3 regions of the Cellvibrio chitinivorans genome follow, and region 2 is predicted to be linked to each of the others. Evidence: predicted binding sites of a transcription regulator. Region 2 holds the regulator's gene; each other region holds the start of a gene.

Region 1 (7,563 bases), on a different contig from region 2:
AAAGCTACGAACTCAACCGCGAAAAAGTCATTATGGGCGGTGCAAAAGCGATTATTTTTATCGGCCCGCTCCCCCCCGGCGATTATCCATTTTTTGGTGAGTTCAACCCAAAGACCGCGCAGGGCATGATCAAGGTGGAGAACTAATATGCTCGATGCCGTTTTATTGATATTGCGCGAAGTTCTGGAGGCAGCGCTGATTATCAGCCTGCTTCTGGCACTCAGCAATAAACTGGAGCTGAGTTACCGCTGGAGCCTGTGGGCGCTAATTGCCGGTATAGCCGGATCTGGTTTATTAGCTCATTACGCTTATGAAATTGCAGATGCGTTTGATGGTAGAGGGCAGGAATTGTTGGATGCCGCACTCTACTTCGCAGTAGTCGTTAGCGTGGTTCTGCTTGGCCTACTGATCTTGCCAACGCTGTTTAACGCTCCAGAAGAAAACACAGATGCTCATCATTTAACACATACACGTCTGTTATACAGTTTATTTATCGTCATCGTCAGTTTTTCGCTGATGCGCGAAGGTGCTGAAATTTGGATTTATCTCTCGGCGTTTTCACACAGTCCAGAGATTTTTTCTTCAGCTCTCATAGGTGCAGTGATTGGAGCAGGAATTGGCATGAGTTTGGGTGCAATTATTTTTTACAGTTTTTCCTTTATGCCTGAAAAATTTTTCTTCCCCTCGTTTATCGTGATGATTCAGTTATGGGCGGGTGGATTATCCATGCAAATAGCCAAACAACTAATGCAAATTGATTTACTCAGCTCAGGAGCGCCACTCTGGGACAGCACTTTTTTAGTTAATGAGCATTCATGGCTAGGAGAGCTGCTTTATGCACTTATCGGATATGATTCACGCCCATCGTTAGTTCAGGGAATTTTCTATTTATCAACCGTCACCCCAATATTGCTGGCGTTGATTTGGCATTTGTGGCGTTTGCGAGCAATCACCCATGAAAAAATTTAGTTTTGTCGCTCTAATAATTTCACTATCGACTTGCGCAATGCCGGTGTTGGCAGAAATGAATCGCGTATATCACCCCTATGTCGAACAAAATGAACGCGAACTTGAATATGGCTTTACCTTGCGCGACTTGGGAGGCGAGCAGGAATTATTAAATCGTGCAGGCATAGGCTACACCTGGAACGATAAACTATTCACCGAGGTTTATTTGCTCACTGAGTCCATCACTCACGAAGGCGAACAGATTCGCGGTTACGAAGCAGAGTTGAAATGGCAAATCACTGAGCAGGGAGAATACTGGGCAGATTGGGGCTTATTAATGGAAGCAGGCACAGCCAAAGATATTAGCAGCCATGAATTTGCTGTAGGTCTTTTATGGGAGAAAGAATTAGCCAGCCGCTGGGTCGCTACCGCCAATCTGATCGCCGAATATGAATTTGGCAGTGATATTGAATCGGAATTTGAATCGGCGTTGCGCGCACAATTGCGCCATCGCTACAGTGCCAGCTTTGAACCTGCAATTGAACTTTATCTGGACGATCAGGATTGGGCTGTGGGCCCCGCCTTTATGGGCACAATTAAACTCTCTGGCCGTCAACAATTGCGCTGGGAGCTGGGATTCTTATTTGGGTTGGATAAAGATACGCCCGAGAATAATCTGCGCGGCCTGATTGAATATGAGTTTTAACTCTCTGGAACACCAACTAGACAGAATAAAAAAACCGCTCGGTGTGAGCGGTTTTTTTTGACTGGAGCAAGAGAATTAAGCGCGAACTTTTCTTCTCATTACACCCAAGCCCAGCAGACCCAAGCCAAACAGCATCAGGGTGCTTGACTCTGGAACGTTTACGGTCAGAGTAGACTTACCCACGATAAAGTCACCAGCCAAACTTGTCACGGTAACAGCTAAAGTACCATCGAGATTTAACTTAGCCAGTGAACTGAAACCAAGGTTACCTACCCAAGTCTCAGTTGCATCAAATTCAACGCCGCCATCCTGAAAATCAAAATTGCCCAGCTTTACCAGAGCCAATTCAAATGGAAACCAAAATGGGTCATTTGCATCGTCTTTAATATCAATTGAAATACTGGCGCTTAAAGCTGAACCAGGAGTAAAACCCCATTCGTTAATATCATGAACCCAGCTAATGCTCTGGAAAGTATTTAATTTGGTCTCAACACCATCGCGCTCTACATCAACAATCATGCCCGCAAAGCTGTTCAGGGATAACGCGCAAAGTGCAGCAGCAAAAAGTACTTTTAAGGATTTAATCATTTTGATAGTTCCATGTTTGGTCAATTAACACGGGCAACAAACCGCTGCCCTCCTCCTATTACGGGTGTTAGGAGAGGCTCACACCCAGTCCATCCAATCAACTAGAGTCAGGTGAAACACCATTCCATATTCGACTGGCAGTGGATGAACCCGCAGACTCACCCACTTGGCATCAAAATTAGCAAAATCCAGGCCAGCATTATTTTTGGCATTGTTATCAACAAATTAGAGATAACCACGTCACATTTTTATTTTTCAAATGTAAATAATTCCGACACAAAACCTTAGCTTTTTAGCTCCTCTTAGTGCTGGCTATGAATGGAATCATCAAGTCTATAGCACCTGCTGCTCAGGTCACTTAAACCTCGATTTACGCGACATTGATGCTTATACTCGCGCGTTCAAAAAATTTGCGATTTATTCACAAAATCAACTTCAAGGAGCTTTTATGAAACAGCTAATTGGTATGAAACAACTAACTAGTATGAAACAGCTGTATTGGTCGTTAGTCACTGCGTTTGCATTGCTTTTCTCTGTCTCCGCGAGCGCCGCTCCAGAGCTGATCAACCCTGATCCAATCGCGGTGCCGTCATCACTTGTGGAAGTTCAAGTAGTCGGCAGTATTAAACATGCGTTGACCACCCGCGGCTGGGTAGTGAGCAGCGAAAGCCAGGGCAAAATCGATGCGACACTCAATCTGCGCTCCCATGTTGCCCGCATTGCGATTTATCACGATCTGAAGCAGGTGCGCATTGAGTACGTATCGAGCGTCAATCTGGATTACAAGGAAAAAGACGGCAAACGCTACATTCACCGCAACTATCTGAGCTGGGTTAAAAATGTGGCGGCTGATATCAACAAGAACATGCAATTAAGCGTAGCTAACTAACAGGATTTACCGGGTTTTCGATGTCATCACCAGCCATGTCCATTCACTCACATTATCCTGTTGTCATTATTGGCGGCGGCCCCGCCGGGAGCGTCGCAGCTTCCCGCTTGGCGCAGCGGGGAATCAACGCCTTGGTATTAGAGCGCGAAAAATTTCCGCGCTTTCACATTGGCGAATCCCTGCTGCCCAATGGCAACCGCGTATTAAAAGAAATTGGTGTGTGGGACAAAGTTGCCGCTGCCGGTTTTATCGAGAAGCGTGGTGCGCAATTTACGCTGGCTGATCGCTCGCGCACTGTGCGCAATGTATTTGCGCAAGGCTGGATTCCCGGTCTGGAAATGACTTATCAGGTCGAGCGCGCGCGCTTCGATGAGATTCTTCTGCGCCATGCACAGAGCCTCGGCGCTCAAGTTTGCGAAGAAACCTCCGTGATGAGTGTTCAGCGGCACAATCAACAATGGCAGATTGCCACCGAACATCACGGCCAAGCCGCAACCGTCACTGCAGACTGGGTGATAGATGCCAGCGGCAGACACTGCGTCATGGGGCGAACCATGAAACTGGAAAAATCCCCACTGCCCTACCCAGGGCGCATGGCGGTGTTTAATCACTTTGAACACATGCAGCGCGATACCGGTGAAGCGGCGGGCGACATTATTATCATGCGCTTGCAAGATGCCTGGTTCTGGGCGATTCCGATCTCACCTACAGTCACTTCGGTCGGCGTGGTTTTGCAAAAAAATGCCAAGCGCGAGAAAGGCGAATCCTGGGAGTCAGTGTTCTGGCGCAAAGTTGGCGAGTCCTCCTTTTTTAGCTCTGCCCTCGCGCCCGCCACAGCGCTGGGCGAATACCGGATCGATTCGGACTACAGTTTTTCCTACAACCTATTTGGCCATGACAACTGCCTGCTAACAGGCGATGCCGCCAGTTTTATCGACCCGGTATTTTCCTCTGGTGTTTATCTCGCGTTGGAATCCGGCTTGCTCGCTGCCGACACTATTGCCGATGCCATTTCCGATACACAGGCCTCACCCGCTAAGGCGATCCCAGCCAAGCTCTACGCGGATTACACCGCGCGCATGAAAACGCAAATTGGCTATATGCGCCAACTCATCGACATCTACTATGACGATGATGCCTGCGAAGTTTTTATGTCGCCGCGCCCGCTCCTCAACTTACCCCAAGCGATTAATTCCATACTGGCCGGAGTGCTCACCCCAAGCTTTGCGGTGCGCTGGCGCTTGCGGATATTCCGCCTGATTTGCAAGCTGCAAAAAAATCGACCGCTGGTGCCCAAGATAGATTGGTCGCACCCCACGGCCGTATCCGATACCTGCCAAGCGAAGACGGAAACAGATTCTAATATTCTTGAAATCTGCACCAAGGATATGAGTAATCCCGCCGTCTAATAACAAAATCCAATTCACTTGAAGGCGCTATGGTATTACCCACTTCCGACACACTCATACGCGCAGCTCAAACCGGTGATCGCCAAGCCTTTGCCCAATTAGTGGCAGAGGCTTATGACAGCATTCACCGCTTCGCCTATCGCTGGTGTGGGAATCGCACCGATGCTGAAGACATCACCCAACTGGCTTGCATCAAACTCGCACAAAGCCTTGGGCAATTCCGGTTTGAATCTGCCTTCAGCAGTTGGCTCTATCGCTTGGTGATCAACTGTGCCAAAGACTGGTACAAAAGCCAGAATCGCCATGCACACGCCGACATAGACACTGTGATTGATGCTGAACACAGCAGCGATCTCACTGCCGAAACCAGTATTTACTTGCAGCAATTATTGCGACAACTGGAACAGATGAGCGAAGGCTTTAAAGAGACTGCACTGCTGGTTCATGGCGAAGGTCTGAGCCACGCCGAGGCAGCAGAGGTGCTGCAACTGAAAGAATCCACTGTTTCATGGCGCCTCCATGAAATTCGCAAACAGCTTCAGCGCATGCAACAAGCCGATGGTAGCTGGGGAGTTTCTCTATGAATCACTCTGATATGAATGACAACGAATTGAAAGATTTGCTCGCGCAGCAACCGCCCACACCCGACGCAGATACTAAAGCGCGACATATGGCAGCGGCTATGGCTGCATTCGAGGCGGCCCATTCAATTGATAAAAAGGCAATTGATAAAAAGGCAATTGATAAAAAGGCACTTGATAAGCAAGCCATCGACAACTCAGCTGAAAAAAAATCCAATATCGTCCAAGGATTTTTCCAGCGCTTGCGTCTTACCCGTGACACCAACACTCACGGGAAGAATCCTATGAACACTCGTCAGCATTCAGCTCAACATCCTTTTTGGCAAAAACCGTCAGTCATTTCCGCCGTCGCTGCATCCTGCTTGGCCGTTGTCGCAGGCGTTGTATTTATGCAACAACCTACAGGTTCACTATCAATGGAATTCGCTGAACCTGTCGCCATGCAAGCGCCATCCATACAAGCACCTGAAACGGCACCATCCACCTATAAATTTGACTTGAATGAATCACCGATAGAGGAAGTGATAGTACACAGCCCAACTACTGTCGCTAATCCGGAGATGGCAGCAAAAGCCAAACGACAAGCCGCTGCGGAATACGCCGTGCAATCGCAAGCGCGCGCACAAGTCGAACGCCACACATTTGCAGCGATGAAAACAGAAGCAGCTGCGGATATGCGCCCGCCGGTACAGCAGGAATTTCGCGATAGATTTGAAAACGTCACTGAAAATTCGGTAGTCGCCACACGCGACAATCCTGTCTCGACTTTCTCCATCGATGTGGATACCGCGTCTTACAGCTATGTGCGACGCATGTTGAATAACGGTCAATTGCCAGCGAAAGATGCAGTGCGCAGCGAGGAGATGATCAATTACTTTGACTACAGCTACCCTCTGCCCAAATATCGCAAAAAACCTTTTGCGACTTATACCGCAGTAGTAGATTCGCCCTGGACGCCCGGCAATAAATTGATCCACATCGGCATTCAGGGTTATCAATTGGCAGCGAGTGAAATTCCGCAATCCAATCTGGTGTTTTTGCTCGATGTATCCGGCTCAATGGAAGCGCCCGATAAATTACCACTGGTAAAACAATCCATGAGTTTACTGCTGGATACACTCAAACCAGACGACACTATTTCCATCGTCGTTTACGCCGGTGCAGCGGGAACAGTGTTGGAGCCAACCAAAGTAAAAGACAAAACAAAAATTCTCGCCGCATTAAATAATTTGCAAGCGGGTGGCGGCACTGCCGGTGCCGAAGGCATCGCCCTCGCCTATCAATTGGCGGAAGCGAATTTTAATGCGCGGGGTGTGAACCGTATTATTCTCGCTACCGACGGTGACTTTAATGTCGGTCAAACTGGCGATGAAGCGCTGGAAGATTTTGTCGAGCGCAAACGCGAAAAAGGCATTTATTTATCAGTACTCGGTTTTGGCCAAGGCAATTATCAAGATGCGCTGATGCAAAGCCTCGCGCAAAACGGCAATGGCACAGCAGCTTACATCGACACACTAAGCGAAGCACAAAAAGTGTTGGTGACTGAAGCTACCGCGAATTTATTTCCCATTGCCAAGGATGTAAAAATCCAAGTGGAATTTAACCCGGCAATGGTGAAAGAGTATCGCCTGATCGGCTATGAGACACGCGCACTTAAGCGCGAAGATTTCAATAACGATAAAGTCGATGCAGGCGAAGTTGGCGCAGGGCAAAGTGTAACGGCGATTTATGAAATTACCCCCACTGATGCCGACAGCGGCCTGTTGGATGAAAGCCGCTATCAAACAACAGCGCAACCTAAAACCAACACGCAAGATGAATATGCCTTTTTGCGCCTGCGCTATAAATTACCAAGCTCAAATAAATCGGAATTGATTGAGCAACCGATTGAGCAAGCGGCTGAGCTTAAACGCGCTCATCAACGCGAAGCCAATTTCGCTATCGCCGTTGCCGGTTTCGCACAACTGTTAAAAGGCAGCAACTACGCTGGCGATTTTACTTACGACAAAGTGATCGAACTGGCACAAGCGAATAAAGGCAAAGATGAATACGGCTATCGCACTGAATTTGTTCAACTGGTGAGAAAAGCGAAAATCGCCAAAGAGATGTAAGCAAAAACCGCCTATTAAAAAGCCCGCGCCGAACAACCCGGCGCGGGCTTTTTTGTTGCAGCTAAAACACTATTAGCTCTTGTAGGGCATAGCACCCAGATAATCTTTTTTACCTACATCAACACCGTTGTGACGCAGAATCGCGTAGGCGGTAGCAACGTGGAAGTAGATATTTGGAATCGCATGCTGAATCGCAAATTCGGTACCGGTCAGGTATTTACCTTCCCAGCGCGGCTGGCTGACGTGAATGTCGGCAGCACCGGCAAAATCTTCTGGTTTAAAACCAGCGAGATAATCAATCACTTCTTGAATACGCGCTTTCAATTCCGGC
Region 2 (7,563 bases):
AAAACGCGCGAATTCGATCCCCAAGGCAAACTGCACTTTCAGCTGGAAACACCGCTTGCCACTCACTACCAGATTAATCCCGAAGGCCCAACCGCCGAGGATTACACACTGATCGCGCAGCCAAAAATGGCGTTTTACGATGTCGAAACCAACGCGCCCTGGCAGGTTACCGCCGAGACCGGCCGCAGCGAAACCAATGGGCACTTGCTGCGCCTAATCGATAACGTTTTGATTCAGCAGCAGACGCCAACACAGGGGTTAATTCAAATCACCACATCAGAATTACTGGTGCGCGCACGCGAACAATTCGCGGAGACCGACAAAGCTGTTAAGATGCGCAGCGCTAAAGGTCAGATAGATGCCATAGGTATGGATGCCGACCTGGCTCAGAGTCGGCTGCAATTAAAGTCCCAGGTTAAGGCTGTTTATGATCCCCGCTAAATTCCGTACTTTTTTATCCCCATTGCTGTTGGCGATGACGTCTGTAGTAATTGGCTACAGCACCACCACTCAAGCATTACCCGATGACAGAAACGAAGTCATTCGCGGCTCGGCCGACAACCTGACCGTTGACCAAAAAAATGGCGTCGCCACCTACACGGGCTCGGTAACAATTTCACAAGGCTCATTAAAAATTTCAGCCGATTCGATTGTGATTCACACCAACCCCGACAGCAGCGTGGAGAAGATGATCGCCACTGGTAGCCCTGCGCGCTTTCAGCAGCAACCCGATCATGATCAAGGCATAGTCACCGCTGCCGCAAAACAAATCACCTATACACCCAACAATGAACACCTGATATTGATTGAGGATGCGTCGGTCGAGCAAAACGGCGCAGTCATGAGTGGCCCGCACATTGATTACGATCTGCTTAAAGAAGTGATGAAAGCCGCTGGCACCAAGAGCACAACCGGTCAAGGTCAACGCATCGAAATTGTTATTCCGCCCAAGGGTGGCGACATCGAGATTATCCAGCGTGGCAACAAAGCCCCACGCTCCTCCCAATCATCTTCCAACGCTGCGCAATAATCTTTATGCCTAGTCTGCACGCACGCCACCTCGCCAAAAGCTACAAAAAACGTCAGGTTGTTATCGATGTGTCCATCACCGTAGAAAGTGGCCACATCGTCGGCCTGCTAGGTCCTAACGGCGCAGGCAAAACTACCTGCTTTTATATGATTGCAGGCTTGGTTCCTGCCGATAACGGCACTGTTTTTATCGATGATCTCGATCTCACCAATCTGCCAATTCATGGCCGCGCTCGCGCAGGCATTGGCTACTTGCCGCAAGAAGCGTCGATTTTCCGCAAGCTCACAGTGACCGATAACATCATGGCGATTCTGGAGACGCGCAAGGATTTGGATCGCGCGCAGCGCAACGAAAAACTGGAGTCGCTGCTGAACGAATTTCACATCACTCACATCCGCGACAGTCAGGGTATGGCACTGTCTGGCGGTGAACGCCGCCGGGTGGAAATCGCTCGTGCGCTGGCAACTGACCCTAAATTTATCCTGCTCGACGAACCCTTTGCCGGGGTTGATCCTATTTCGGTAAACGATATCAAAGAGATTGTTCGCCACCTGAAAGATCGCGGCATCGGTGTCCTGATTACTGATCACAACGTACGCGAGACACTGGATATCTGTGAAACAGCTTATATCGTGAGCGAAGGCCACATTATTGCCGAAGGCAATGCCGACACCGTACTGAGTAATAGCAAGGTGCGCGAAGTTTATCTAGGCGAACACTTCCGCCTCTAAAGCCAGAATTTCAAATGTTTGTGTGTTACCAAACACCGTTCAACAGCACCATAGGCAACACACAAACAACTTGACAAGTAACAATCTTTATTCATTAGGCACAAAGCTTGCTTAGCCGTATTGCTTGCGCGCCAAACCCTGACTAAACTCCACCTATCTGATGTTTTTCATCCTGCTTTATAAGGGTTTGTCGTTCACATAATGAAGCAATCTCTCCAGCTCAAACTCGGTCAACAGCTGACCATGACTCCCCAGTTGCAACAGGCTATTCGCCTTTTGCAATTATCGACATTGGACCTGCAACAAGAGATTCAGGAAGCGCTCGATTCCAATCCTATGCTGGAAGTCGAAGAGGGCTATGACTCTCCCAGCTCATCCACGGAATACGAAGGCAGCGAACAGGATCAGACGGATTACACGCGCCAATTGGAAATCGCCGCCGAAGCTGGAACCGACCACGGCACCGACTTTACCGCCAGCGAAAACTTCTCATCAGCTACTGACAACTACAACGAAAGCAATAACTACAACGACAGTGGCGACTCTTTTGGTGAAAGCGAAAGCTTCAGTGGCGATACCGAATCCTTTGGTGATAGCGATGTGTACGGCGAAGGCGACAGCTTCAGCGCCGACAGCGGTGACTGGAGCGACTCAATCCCAAGCGACCTGCCGGTAGATACCAGCTGGGATGATGTTTACCAAGCTTCTTCAAGCGGCAGCGGCAGTAATTACGACAACGAAGACAGCGATTTTGAAAGCCGTCGCGCCGCAACTGACTCCCTCTATGATCACTTGATGTGGCAACTGAATCTGACTCCCATGTCGGATCGCGACCGCATTCTGGCCATGGCCATTATTGATGCAGTAGAACCCAGCGGCATGCTCTCCATCAGCATCGAAGAAATCTTCGAAGGCATGGGCAGCGATTTGGAAGAGCTGGAGCTGGATGAAGTTGTTGCAGTACAAAAACTCCTGCAACAGTTTGACCCTTGCGGTGTGTGCAGCCAAAACCTGTCCGAGTGTCTGCTGGTGCAATTGCAGCAATTTGACCCCAAAACACCACTTCTAGACTCAGCCAAGCTGATCGTAAAACAGTATTTGCCGGTGCTTGGCAGCCGCGATTATCGCCAGTTAATGCGCCGCACCAAACTCAAAGAAGCAGAATTGAGTCAGGCGGTCGCGTTAATCCAAAGCTTAAACCCACGCCCGGGCGACATGATTGCCACCGGCGATACCGAATATGTCGTGCCCGATGTATTCGTGGAAAAGCGCGATGGCCGCTGGATTGTTGAGCTAAACCCGGATATCGCCCCGCGCTTACGGATCAATGCCGACTATGCCTCCATGGTCAAGCGTGCCGATTCCAGCAGCGACAACACCTTCCTGAAAGACAACCTACAAGAAGCGCGCTGGTTCCTGAAAAGCCTGCAAAGCCGTAACGAAACACTACTCAAAGTAGCGAGCTGCATCGTCGAAAAGCAGCGCGGCTTTTTGGATTACGGTCCCGAGGCGATGAAACCGCTGGTGCTGCACGATATTGCCGAAATTGTAGAAATGCACGAATCCACTATTTCGCGTGTGACCACCCAAAAATACATGCACACCCCACAGGGTATTTTTGAGCTGAAATACTTTTTCTCCAGCCATGTCAGCACCGATAGCGGCGGCGAGTGCTCATCCACGGCGATTCGCGCCATCATCAAAAAACTGGTGAGCGCCGAAAATCCCAAGAAGCCACTGAGCGATAGCAAAATTACTGATTTACTTGCGGAGCAAGGTATCCAGGTTGCGCGCCGCACCATCGCCAAGTATCGGGAATCGCTCAATATTCCACCGTCTAATGAACGCAAAACGATTTAATTAGCTCCCGTCAAATCACAACGGGAACTAAACATATGATTTCGGGTACGCAATGAGATAGCCCGTAGAAATCACAGGTTAGAACACCTATCAAAAGTTCGGATGAGAATGAATGGATGTATGCGAGGGTTGCGCAACCCGCAACCGTTTTTGTTTCTAGCGAGAGGAAGTTTCTATGCAAATAAATATCAGCGGTCACCACGTAGAAGTTACTGATTCGATGAGAGATTACGTTACCGGCAAGCTGGATCGACTGAACAATCACCACGACCGCATCACGAGCACCAATGTCATCTTCTCGGTAGACAAATTAATCCAAAAAGCTGAAGCCACTATTCATGTTAGCGGCAAAGATATATTTGCCGATGCAACTCATGAAGATCTGTATGCCGCAATTGATGCATTGGTCGATAAGCTCGACCGCCAATTGATCAAGCACAAAGAGAAGATGCGCAGCCACCGCTAACCCGCGGACGCTCACATCATTAATAGACCCGATGCCGCCACCCTTACCCAGGGTGCCGGCATTCCTTATTGAGAGATGCCCAGCATACCTTGCCATGCAAATTCAATCCCTGATTAGCCCCGGCCGCACCCTGTGCGGTATTGAAGCGGGCAGTAAAAAACGCGCTCTGGAAATTTTGGCCAATACCATTGCCCAGGATATTCCTGACATTGACGCCGACGAACTCTTCCGCAGTCTGATTGGCCGCGAACGCCTCGGCTCTACTGGCATTGGCCACGGCATTGCCATCCCCCACTGTCGCATCGAACACTGCAGTGGCACGGTTGGCGCCTTGATTACCTTGGCTGACCCAATCGAATTTGATGCTATCGATTCACAACCTGTCGATATTCTGTTTGCCATGTTAGTGCCGCAAGATGCGCACAGCGAACACTTGCAAACACTCGCTGCCTTGGCTGAAGCGCTGAACAAAAGTGACTATCGCCAACGCCTGCGTGCGGCAAGTAGTAATGAAGCACTGTTTGAAGCTGCACTTACCAATTAAATAGATTTTTCATTATCAGGATTTGCTTATGCATCTGGTGATTGTCAGCGGCCTGTCCGGCTCGGGGAAAAGTACAGCGCTTCACGTCCTTGAAGACGTGGGTTTCAACTGTATTGATAACCTGCCCGTTAGCCTCCTACCCGCATTAGTCGCCCAGATTCAAATCCACAAAGATGACCAACACCGCTTTGCGATTGGTATAGATGTGCGCAATGCATGGCAAGATTTGGCGATCTTCCCGCAGATGATTAGCACGCTCAAAGAGGCGCACCTGCCCTTCCAAACCCTGTTTCTGGATTCGCAGCCAGCGGTATTAATTCAACGCTTCAGTGAAACCCGCCGCAAACACCCGCTGTCTGACAAGCACACCAGTTTGGAGGAAGCAATCAGTGCAGAAGATGCACTGCTAGAGCCGATCCGTGACTGCGCCGATCAGGTAATCGATACCAGTCATCTTAATCTGCATGAATTGCGCGACTTGGTAAAAGAGCGCGTGGTTGGCCGCAGTGAATCGACCATGGCGATTTTGTTTGAATCCTTTGGTTTCAAACACGGCGTACCTGTTAATGCAGATTTGGTATTCGATGCCCGCTGCCTGCCCAATCCGCATTGGAAGCCCAGCTTGCGCCCACAGACAGGTAAGGACCAGGAGGTCATCGATTTTCTTGAAGAGCAGGTGACCGTGAAGGAGATGTACGAGGATATCGAGCATTATCTGGCCCGCTGGTTGCCGCGCTATCAGGCTAATAATCGCAGCTACATCACTATCGCTATTGGCTGTACTGGCGGACAACACCGCTCAGTGTACTTATCCGAACGCTTACAAAAACACTTCGACCAGATATTTAGCGATGTGCAGGTTCGTCATCGCGATATTAACAAACACAAAAAACACTAGATCATGTACACCGAAACTCTCGACATCATCAACAAACGCGGTCTCCATGCCCGCGCGGCCGCCAAGCTTGCAACTCTAGCCAACCAGTATCAGGCCAAGGTGCAGGCGCGTGTAGGCGAAGGCAACTGGGCCGATGCCAAAAGTGTGATGTCATTAATGCTACTGGCCGCCAGCCAAGGCACCCCTTTAGAAGTCAGTGTGGAAGGCGATGACGCCGAGGCTGCACTCTGCGCGATACGCGCGCTTATCGCCGACCGCTTTGAAGAAGGCGAATAAATCGCCTATTGTTTAACCAATGCCAGCCGCAAAGGTTGTTGTTCTGCACCAACTGCTCTAAGCTGCGCGCCCTTTTATTGATTCAGCATCGACAGCACTGCCATGGTTTACAACTACGACGATATCAATCCCGATGATTACATCCTGAGCAAATCGCAGGTCAAACGCGATATGCACGCACTACAAGCGCTGGGTGAAAGCTTTATCACCATGAATGAAAAGCAACTCGCCCAGATCCCGCTGAGCGAAGAGATGCTGGATGCGATTTATATCGCGCGCAAAATGCCACCCAAAGAAGCGCGCCGCCGTCAGATCCAATACATTGGACGCTTGATGCGCGAAGGTAATCACGAAGAAATTAAAGCTGCGGTGGACAAGTTGCAAAACCGCAGCGATCAATACGTGCATCGTCAACATCAGGTAGAGCGTTATCGCGACTTGCTGATTGAGGGCGACAAGCAAATCTTCCAAACACTTGTAACCTCTTGCCCCGGTATTGATGTTCAACACCTACGCCAGTTGATTCGCAGCGCGCAAAAAGAGCGCGAAGAAAACAAGCCGCCTGCAAGCGCACGTAAACTCTTTGGCTTTATTCGCGAAGCACTTGAAAGTCAGGATTAAAAACCTGCTGTTCAAATACCAAAAGGGCGCCATTGAGCGCCCTTTCTATTATTTGCTGTTGCTTGCTACTCATTCCTGATTTCCGCGGCTATTGATCAGGAGGCTTTTGCTCGGCAGCTTCCTCTTTATTTACGCTCTCACGCAGACTTTTTTCGCTTTCAAACAGGCGATCAAAACGCATTTTGGGATCATCCCAACTGCCGGTAATCGTGTAGCTGACACTGGTTGCCTGATCCACCTGCTTCTTGAACAGCTTGCTCACCACATAGATACCCGCCGCTGCAGGTAAACCTGCTGCCAGCACCGCATAGAAAGTCACATTGCCTGCTACCGGCAAAGTGGCTACCAAGCGGGTATTCAGGGTTTCTTTGCGCATATTGATGGTGCCCGCCATCTGCATGCCGCTGGACGGTGTTTGCACTACCAAGGGCTCTTCAAACACCAGAGTGCCCTGATTAAAACGCACCTTGCCCTTGATGCTGTCATAGGCGAGGCCGCTTTTATAGAGATCGGAAAAGTCAAAACGCAGGCGCCGCGCGAGGGTATCAAAATTCAGGATCGACATAAGACGCAATAGGCCATCGCCTGCACTGGCATCGCGTTTAAAGCGGCCATTATCGATTTGAATAGTCATATCGCCCCCAAGATTTACCAGAGCAAAATCCTGCGGCGAACCGGACCAAAACAGATCTGCGCGAAAATGTGCCGATTGGCTTTCCAGCGTATCCGGCTTATCCCACGCCTGCAAAACGGCAGCTAAATCGCCTGCACTCAGATCACCAATAAAGCGCGATTGCACCCCCACAGGCGTGTTTTGCCAAATTAATTTGGCGCCCGCCTCTGCCCCCTCAACGCCTTTGGCGCCACTAACCGTCACGCCGCGGATACTGCCTTGAATGTTATCGATCACCACTCCCTTGTCATCGGGGCGCAACAGGAGCGACCAGCTGCCGAAGTTGTCCTCATCCACCATCAAGGAGGCCACACTGATATTAGCCAAAGGTAGCTTGCGCGGATCAATCACCTCGACCGGTTTCGCAGGCTCTGTACCAACTTGTTCCTGCCCCAACATAGCCTTGGTCAGCGAGAGTCGTTTCAGATCGATCTCAAGGGGAAGATAGGTGCGCTCTGGCACCA
Region 3 (7,563 bases), on a different contig from region 2:
TCAGTACCCAGCTCGATTAATCCGGTTTTTTGTGCGATCTCATGCACATGCTTTAGCTCAGTTTGAAAAATTCCATATTTGGAATCCTTAGGGCGCAGCCCAGAAACCGTTGGCGATGAAGTCCAGGGATATTTCATCGATGCTGCAAGCGTTGCATAAGTCAGCCGCATACCATCGTGAAACTGGTGATACTCAGATGTTGTGAGCACACGCAAACCCTGCGCATTGCCCTCAAACACACGAATATCATCCTGCTCTGCGGGCGATAAATTTTTTAAAAAATCAGCGCCTTCTTTTTGAAACCAGTTGCGGATGGCATCTTCACCCGTATGACCAAAAGGCGGGTTGCCAATGTCATGCGCCAAACAGGTTGCCTGCACAATATCACCAATATCCGTCGGCCAAATATGCGCAGGTAAATCTCCTTTATCACGCAACGCCTGCCCCACCCGAATCCCCAAAGTACGCCCCACACAAGCCACTTCCAAACTGTGTGTCATACGATTATGAATGTGATCATTAGTCGCAAGTGGATGCACCTGCGTTTTGCGCGCAAGCCGACGAAACGCGCCAGAGAAAATAATCTTGTCGTGATCCGAGTGAAACGGCGAACGCCCCTCTTCATGTTTCGCACTGCGATTCCCCAAGCGGTCTGCACAGAGAAGTTGGTTCCAGTTCATGGGCATAGATAAATCCTTAACCTTTTTAAAATATGTCACTGTTTGAAATGCCGGCTTGCTATCCGATCATGTCATCTCAAAACCGCAAAAAATTGAGATGAACTATGAAGTATCGCCCTCTATATCTCAATATTTGTGATTTTTGAGATGAACCGAGATATGAATGCGGCGGCCTAGGCGCACCATCATGCAGCCCATGATTTTTTTGAGCGCACAAGATCAGCGCACAAATTCATATCCAAATACCTGCATTTAGGCTGATCATAGCTTCCCGCCTACGTCATTTAACCCATTGAATACAAAGGTTTTTGCGCTTTTCCAGACAAGGGAATTTGCGAACAATTTTCAATTGGCATGGTTTCTGCTGAATACAAACTTGTATCCAAGATTGTATTTAGATTTAACGCGCAGGAACCATAATGACGCAAGAACTCACTACTACTGGCTGGACTATCAACGAATGGCTGAATGCCTATCGCATTCAAGGTCTTGCCCCGCGCACGTTATTGAGCAGCTTACGTGCGCAACTCAGTCACAGCGATAACAGCTGGATTTATATCGCCTCGGCTGAAGAGTTGAGCACACAAATTGACGCGCTGGAAACACTGGGAGATCCAACTCACCTCCCGCTTTATGGTGTTCCTTTTGCGGTTAAAGACAACATTGATGTAGCAGGACTTCCGACCACTGCAGCCTGCCCCGCGTTTACCTATATTCCTAAAGTTGATGCCACTGCCGTTGCACAACTCAAAAAAGCTGGCGCGATTGTGCTCGGCAAAACCAATCTCGATCAATTTGCTACCGGCCTTGTCGGCACTCGCTCACCTTACGGCGCGGTCTCCAACTCTTTTAAACCGGACTACGTTTCTGGTGGCTCAAGCTCTGGTTCTTCCACTACTGTTGCGCGCGGCTTAGTGCCGTTTAGTTTAGGCACCGACACAGCAGGTTCTGGGCGTGTGCCAGCAGGGTTTAACAATATTGTCGGACTCAAACCAACCAAAGGTCGCTTCAGTACAACTGGTGTAGTACCTGCTTGCCGCAGTCTGGATTGCGTGTCGATTTTTTCACTGACGGTTGATGATGCCGAACTGGTTGCATCAATTATGGAAGCATTTGATAGCGCCGATGGCTATTCGCGCAAAGCTGCTGCTGCAACCTATTTTTCATCCAAACCACGCCTTGCAATTCCCTCTTCTCCCAACTGGTTTGGCGATGAACAAGCAAAATCGGCATGGGAAACTTCACTCGAAAAAATGCGTTCATTGGATGTGGAACTGATCGAATTGGATTTCACGCCCATGTTTGCACTCGCACAAATTTTGTATGGCGATGCCTGGGTTGCAGAGCGCCATGCAGCGATTGGCGATTTTATGAAAGATCATGCCAGCGAGATGAATGAGGTTGTGCGCAGCATTGTTGAGCAAGCGGTAAATTTCTCAGCGACAGATTTATTTAAAGCGGAATACCAGCGTGCAAATCTCGCACGCAAAATCCAAACACTCATGAGCAGTGTTGATGCACTATTAGTGCCCACCTCGCCGCGCCACCCAACCATTGCTGATGTTGCTGCTGATCCGATTGCCGTTAACAGTCAACTTGGTACTTACACCAATTTTGTGAATCTGGCTGACTGCTCAGCACTTGCACTCCCTGCGACCATGCGAGCAGACGGCTTACCTTTTGGCATCACCTTAATTGCACCTGCATGGCAAGACGCAGCCCTCGCCGCCTTCGGAAAAAAATGGCATGCGGCCACAGCGTTAACACTGGGTGCGCTTGATAAAAAACAACCAGAATATATTCCGTCAACTACCGCACCGGCTGGTTATGTACGCCTCGCGGTAGTAGGCGCACACCTCACTGGAATGCCTCTGAATGTGCAACTGCAAGAGCGCAATGCCTTGTTTGTTGAGAGCACATTTACTGCAAAAAATTATCGCCTGTTTGCACTACCCAACACCACTCCACCTAAACCCGGATTAATTCGCACAGAAGATGAAGGTGCAGAAATTATTGTGGAATTGTGGGATGTACCCGTGCAGCACTTTGGCAGTTTTGTTGCGCTAATTCCTGCCCCATTAGGCATTGGCACACTCACGCTAAAAGATAGTCGCGAAGTAAAAGGTTTTATCTGTGAAGGCGCTGCCGTGAATGGTGCAAAAGATATTACGCATCTGGGTGGCTGGCGGGCTTATATCAAATCACTACAAAAGTAATTAAAAATTACAGCCGGAGAAGGAAAATGTTAAAGACCGTACTTATCGCTAACCGCGGAGAAATCGCAGTTCGCATCGCCAAAACCCTGAAAAAAATGGGTATTGAATCAGTTGCCGTTTATTCCGATGCAGATCGCAACTCCGCTCACGTGACTGCTTGCGATAAAGCTATCTGTCTTGGCGGCAATACGGCAGCCGAAAGTTATTTGAAGGCCGATTTAATTCTCGCGGCCGCCAAAGAAACTGGTGCCCAAGCGATAATTCCCGGCTACGGATTCCTCTCTGAAAACGCAAAATTTTGTGAGCAATGCGAAGCCGAAGGCATTGCATTCTGTGGCCCTACTCCTGCGCAAATCCGCGAATTTGGTTTAAAGCACACCTCGCGCGAAATCGCTGAAAAGGCCGGTGTCCCACTTACTCCCGGCACAGGTTTGTTAAATTCTATTGAAGAAGCCGTTAGCTCAGCCGCTGAACTCGGCTATCCGGTGATGTTAAAAAGCACCGCCGGTGGTGGTGGTATTGGTTTGACCCGCTGTAACAACGAAGCCGAATTAATCGCCGCTTATGAAAGTGTTAAGCGTTTAGGCCAAAACTTTTTTAGCGATAGCGGTGTATTCCTCGAACGTTTTGTCGATAACGCCCGTCACGTAGAAGTGCAAATATTTGGTGATGGCAACGGCAATGTACTCGCACTCGGCGAACGCGATTGTTCGCTGCAACGCCGCAACCAAAAAGTGGTTGAAGAAACTCCCGCCCCTAACCTGCCAGCAGCAACACGCGAAAAATTATTGGCTGCCTCCAAAAGTTTGGGTGAAGCCGTAAATTATCGCTCTGCCGGAACTATTGAATATATTTACGATGCCGCGCGCGATGCCTTTTACTTTTTGGAAGTAAATACCCGCCTGCAAGTAGAACATCCGATTACAGAAGCTTGCACAGGTGTGGATTTGGTGGAGTGGATGATCCTCACCGCCGCAGGTACTCCACCAAAGCTGGATATCGAAATTAATCCTAAAGGCGCGGCAATTGAAGTGCGCTTATACGCCGAAGATCCAGTGCGCGATTTCCAACCATCGCCCGGCGTATTAACCGACGTACAGTTTTCTGATTCCGCGCGCAACGACACTTGGGTTTCGACCGGCACCGAAGTATCGCCTTATTACGACCCGATGATCGCCAAAATTATTGTGCACGGCACAGATCGCGCTGATGCGATTAATAAAATGATTACCGCGCTGAACGAAACGCGCGCAGCAGGTATTGCGACCAATCTGGATTATCTGCGTCAAATTATTGCGACCGATTTTTTTGGTAGCGGCGATGTTGCTACCAACAAACTCGCGAGCTTTGAATACAGCGCGCCGGTAGTTGAAGTTTTGCAACCGGGCACCTACACCAGCGTGCAGGATTATCCCGGCCGCGTAGGCCTGTGGAGCATTGGTGTACCGCCCTCAGGGCCAATGGATGATTATGCCTTCCGTTTAGCTAACCGTATTGTGGGCAACCACGAAAGCGCCGCTGCACTTGAGTACACCATTATCGGGCCGAAATTAAAATTCCATCGCGATGCGGTTATCGCACTGACAGGCGCAACATCGCCCGCGAAAATCGATGGTGAATTAATTCCATTCTGGCAACCGGTTGCCATTAAAGCCGGACAAATTCTGGAAGTTGGCAAAGCCGAACAAGGCTGCCGCGGTTACCTCGCGGTGCGCAATGGTTTTGATGTGCCAGTTTATTTGGGCAGCCGCTCGACTTTTGCGTTGGGACAATTTGGTGGTCACGCGGGTCGCACTCTGCGCGCAACCGATATGTTGCCAATTAGCAATCCTACTATCGCCGCTTGCACTACTCCCGCACCAGTTTATGAAGCGGCGGCGGCACCCGCTGAATTAATCCCAACCTATCCCAATGAGTGGGAAATCGGTGTGCTTTACGGCCCACACGGCGCGCCGGATTTTTTCAAACCCGAAGCGATTGACATGTTTTTCTCCACCGCGTGGGAAGTGCATTACAACTCCAATCGTTTAGGTATTCGTTTGAATGGCCCCAAACCAACTTGGACGCGCAGCGATGGCGGTGAAGCCGGTCTGCATCCTTCCAATATTCACGATACTGAATATGCGATTGGTTCGATTAACTTTACTGGCGACATGCCCGTCATTCTCACCAAAGACGGCCCAAGCCTCGGCGGCTTTGTTTGCCCAGTGACGATTGTAAAAGCAGAGCTGTGGAAAGTCGGCCAAGTTAAACCCGGCGATAAAATTCGCTTTAAACGTTTAAGTTTTGATACAGCGCTGGCGATGGAATTATCCATTGATCGCGCGATTGAAAATTTAAGCATGCAACCAGCGGTACTGCCTGCACCAATTATTAAACCGGAAAATACTATTTCTGAATGCATTGTTGCGGCGCTGCCCGCACAAAATGGCCGCCCACTCGTCAGCTATCGCCAAGCCGGCGACAAATATATTTTGCTTGAGTACGGCGACAACATTCTCGAATTGAGTTTGCGTTTGCGTGTTTACGCATTGATGGAAGCCTTAAAAGCATCGCCAATTAATGGCGTGATTGAATTGTCACCCGGTGTGCGTTCGCTACAAATCAATTACGACAGCCGTGTTATTCATCAACGAGACTTGATTAATCAATTGCTGGTAATTGAAGAAACGCTGGGCGATGCGCGCGATACCAAAGTACCGAGCCGTATCGTTCACCTGCCGATGGCCTTTGAAGACTCAGCCACGCTTGATGCCGTATCGCGCTATCGCCAATCAGTGCGCGACACAGCGCCTTGGCTGCCGAGCAACACTGAATTTATGCGTCGTATTAACGGCTTGGATTCCATCGAACAAGTTAAACAAACATTGTTTGATGCCAGCTATATGGTGCTGGGTTTGGGCGATGTGTACCTGGGTGCACCTTGCGCTGTTCCGGTTGACCCGCGCCATCGTTTACTCACCTCAAAATACAACCCAGCGCGCACCTACACCGCCGAAGGCACCGTGGGCATCGGCGGCGTTTACATGTGTATCTATGGCATGGACTCACCCGGCGGCTATCAATTGGTCGGTCGCACTCTGCCCATCTGGAATAAATTTTTGAAAAATCCGGTATTCAAAGATGGCGAGCCTTGGTTGCTGAAATTTTTTGACCGCGTGCGCTACTACGAAGTTACTGAAGATGAATTGACCGCGCAGCGTGAAGCCTTCCGCGAAGGTCGTTTGAGCCTGCGTATTGAAGAAGATTATTTCAGCCTCGCTGAACACGAACAATTCCTGCAAGACAATGCAGCGAGCATCGCCGAATTCAAAACCAAACAACAGGCCGCCTTCACCAAAGAAGTGGCGCTCTGGCAAGCCGATGAAGAAAAACACGTGGATGCTGCACTGCAAGTGAAAATTTCCAGCGGCCCAATTGAAGTGGATGGCCACGCGGTTACGGCCGACATCAGCGGCAATATTTGGAAGCTGCTGGTTGAACCCGGCCAACTGGTTGAACCCGATCAACCACTATTAATTGTTGAGGCAATGAAAATGGAATTTTCAGTCTACGCCGACCGCAGTGCAAAAGTGAGTGCGATTCACGTAGAGCCGGGCAAACAAGTGAATGCGGGTGATTTGTTGTTGGTGCTTGAGACAGATTAATTTAAAACACGAACGTAGGTTGGCGGTGAGGAACGAACCCCAACACAAACAACGCGGAAAATTTAAACATTGTCATGTTGGGGTTCGCAAGCTCACCACCAACCTACGGTAAAAACATGAAATTAATAAAACACGACAAAACCAAAAAGAAAGTAGAAGAACCGCGCGTTAATTTGACTGAACGTATTTATCAAACCATCAAAGACGATATTTTTTCATTTCGTCTTTTGCCGGGCGATAGATTCAGTGAAAACGAAATAGCGGAGCGTGTTGCAGCAAGCAGAACACCAGTGCGCGAAGCACTCGCACGTTTGCAGCGCGAAGGTTTTGTGGAGGTTTCATTTCGTAGTGGCTGGCAAGTCAAACCCTTTGACTTTATGAAATTTGAGCAGCTTTACGATGTGCGCATCATTCTGGAATTAGCTGCGGTAAAAAAATTGTGTGAGATGGAACCAGCACCCAATCTGGAAGATTTAAAACGTATCTGGTTGGTAAAACCGGAAGACAGATTGGAAGACGGCCCCAGTGTTTGTGCATTGGATGAACGCTTTCACGAACAATTAGTAGAAGCCACTGGCAATACAGAAATGGCACGCATCCATCACGAAATTACCGAGCGTTTACGCATAGTGCGCCGAATTGATTTCACCCAGCGCAATCGCATTGAAGCCACTTACGATGAGCACGCCAAAATCATTCGCACCATTATGGAAAGACGCGCAGATGACGTAAAAAGCTATTTAAAAACGCATATTGAAGCGAGCAAAGCTGAGGTACGCAAAATTACCCTACATATGCTTTACGAAGCGCAACAGCAACATCCTAATTAATTTTTTTAAAGACAGTTTTTAAAACAGAGTGACATAGCTGGGATATTTACGAGACATCACAGTTGTTAGGGAAGCAAATCTGTCACCCACGATTAGTATCAAAAGCGTTACCGGAAATTTGTTTAACCACTGAGTCATTAAAAAACCATCTAGGAGAAAGACCCATGAAGCTGAAGAAAATAGCAAAACA

Evidence for each region. The regulator sigma-54, encoded in region 2, starts transcription at its own class of promoters, with help from an activator protein. The targets are predictions, from matches to a motif close to TGGCACANNNNTTGCNNT.
Region 1: SPL68_RS11240 (PEP-CTERM sorting domain-containing protein) is a predicted target of sigma-54. The motif match lies at 2,421-2,438, and genes of this name have one in related genera.
Region 3: atzF (allophanate hydrolase) is a predicted target of sigma-54. The motif match lies at 1,031-1,048, and genes of this name have one in related genera.

The regions. Positions count from the first base shown of each region.
Region 1 is NZ_JAYKKN010000003.1:311,352-318,914, forward strand. It holds gene SPL68_RS11225 (cupredoxin domain-containing protein) at 1-146, shown strand, start outside; gene SPL68_RS11230 (FTR1 family protein) at 148-969, shown strand; gene SPL68_RS11235 (hypothetical protein) at 956-1,654, shown strand; gene SPL68_RS11240 (PEP-CTERM sorting domain-containing protein) at 1,730-2,242, opposite strand; gene SPL68_RS11245 (hypothetical protein) at 2,691-3,131, shown strand; gene SPL68_RS11250 (NAD(P)/FAD-dependent oxidoreductase) at 3,152-4,540, shown strand; gene SPL68_RS11255 (RNA polymerase sigma factor) at 4,570-5,124, shown strand; gene SPL68_RS11260 (vWA domain-containing protein) at 5,121-7,232, shown strand; gene SPL68_RS11265 (DUF1993 domain-containing protein) at 7,305-7,563, opposite strand, start outside.
Region 2 is NZ_JAYKKN010000005.1:7,021-14,583, forward strand. It holds gene lptC (LPS export ABC transporter periplasmic protein LptC) at 1-441, shown strand, start outside; gene lptA (lipopolysaccharide transport periplasmic protein LptA) at 428-1,030, shown strand; gene lptB (LPS export ABC transporter ATP-binding protein) at 1,036-1,761, shown strand; gene SPL68_RS13840 (RNA polymerase factor sigma-54) at 1,963-3,621, shown strand; gene hpf (ribosome hibernation-promoting factor, HPF/YfiA family) at 3,797-4,087, shown strand; gene ptsN (PTS IIA-like nitrogen regulatory protein PtsN) at 4,182-4,631, shown strand; gene rapZ (RNase adapter RapZ) at 4,660-5,529, shown strand; gene SPL68_RS13860 (HPr family phosphocarrier protein) at 5,533-5,805, shown strand; gene yjgA (ribosome biogenesis factor YjgA) at 5,908-6,426, shown strand; gene SPL68_RS13870 (YhdP family phospholipid transporter) at 6,515-7,563, opposite strand, start outside.
Region 3 is NZ_JAYKKN010000003.1:254,546-262,108, forward strand. It holds gene SPL68_RS10965 (deoxyguanosinetriphosphate triphosphohydrolase) at 1-686, opposite strand, end outside; gene atzF (allophanate hydrolase) at 1,100-2,896, shown strand; gene uca (urea carboxylase) at 2,923-6,543, shown strand; gene SPL68_RS10980 (GntR family transcriptional regulator) at 6,660-7,373, shown strand; gene urtA (urea ABC transporter substrate-binding protein) at 7,538-7,563, shown strand, end outside.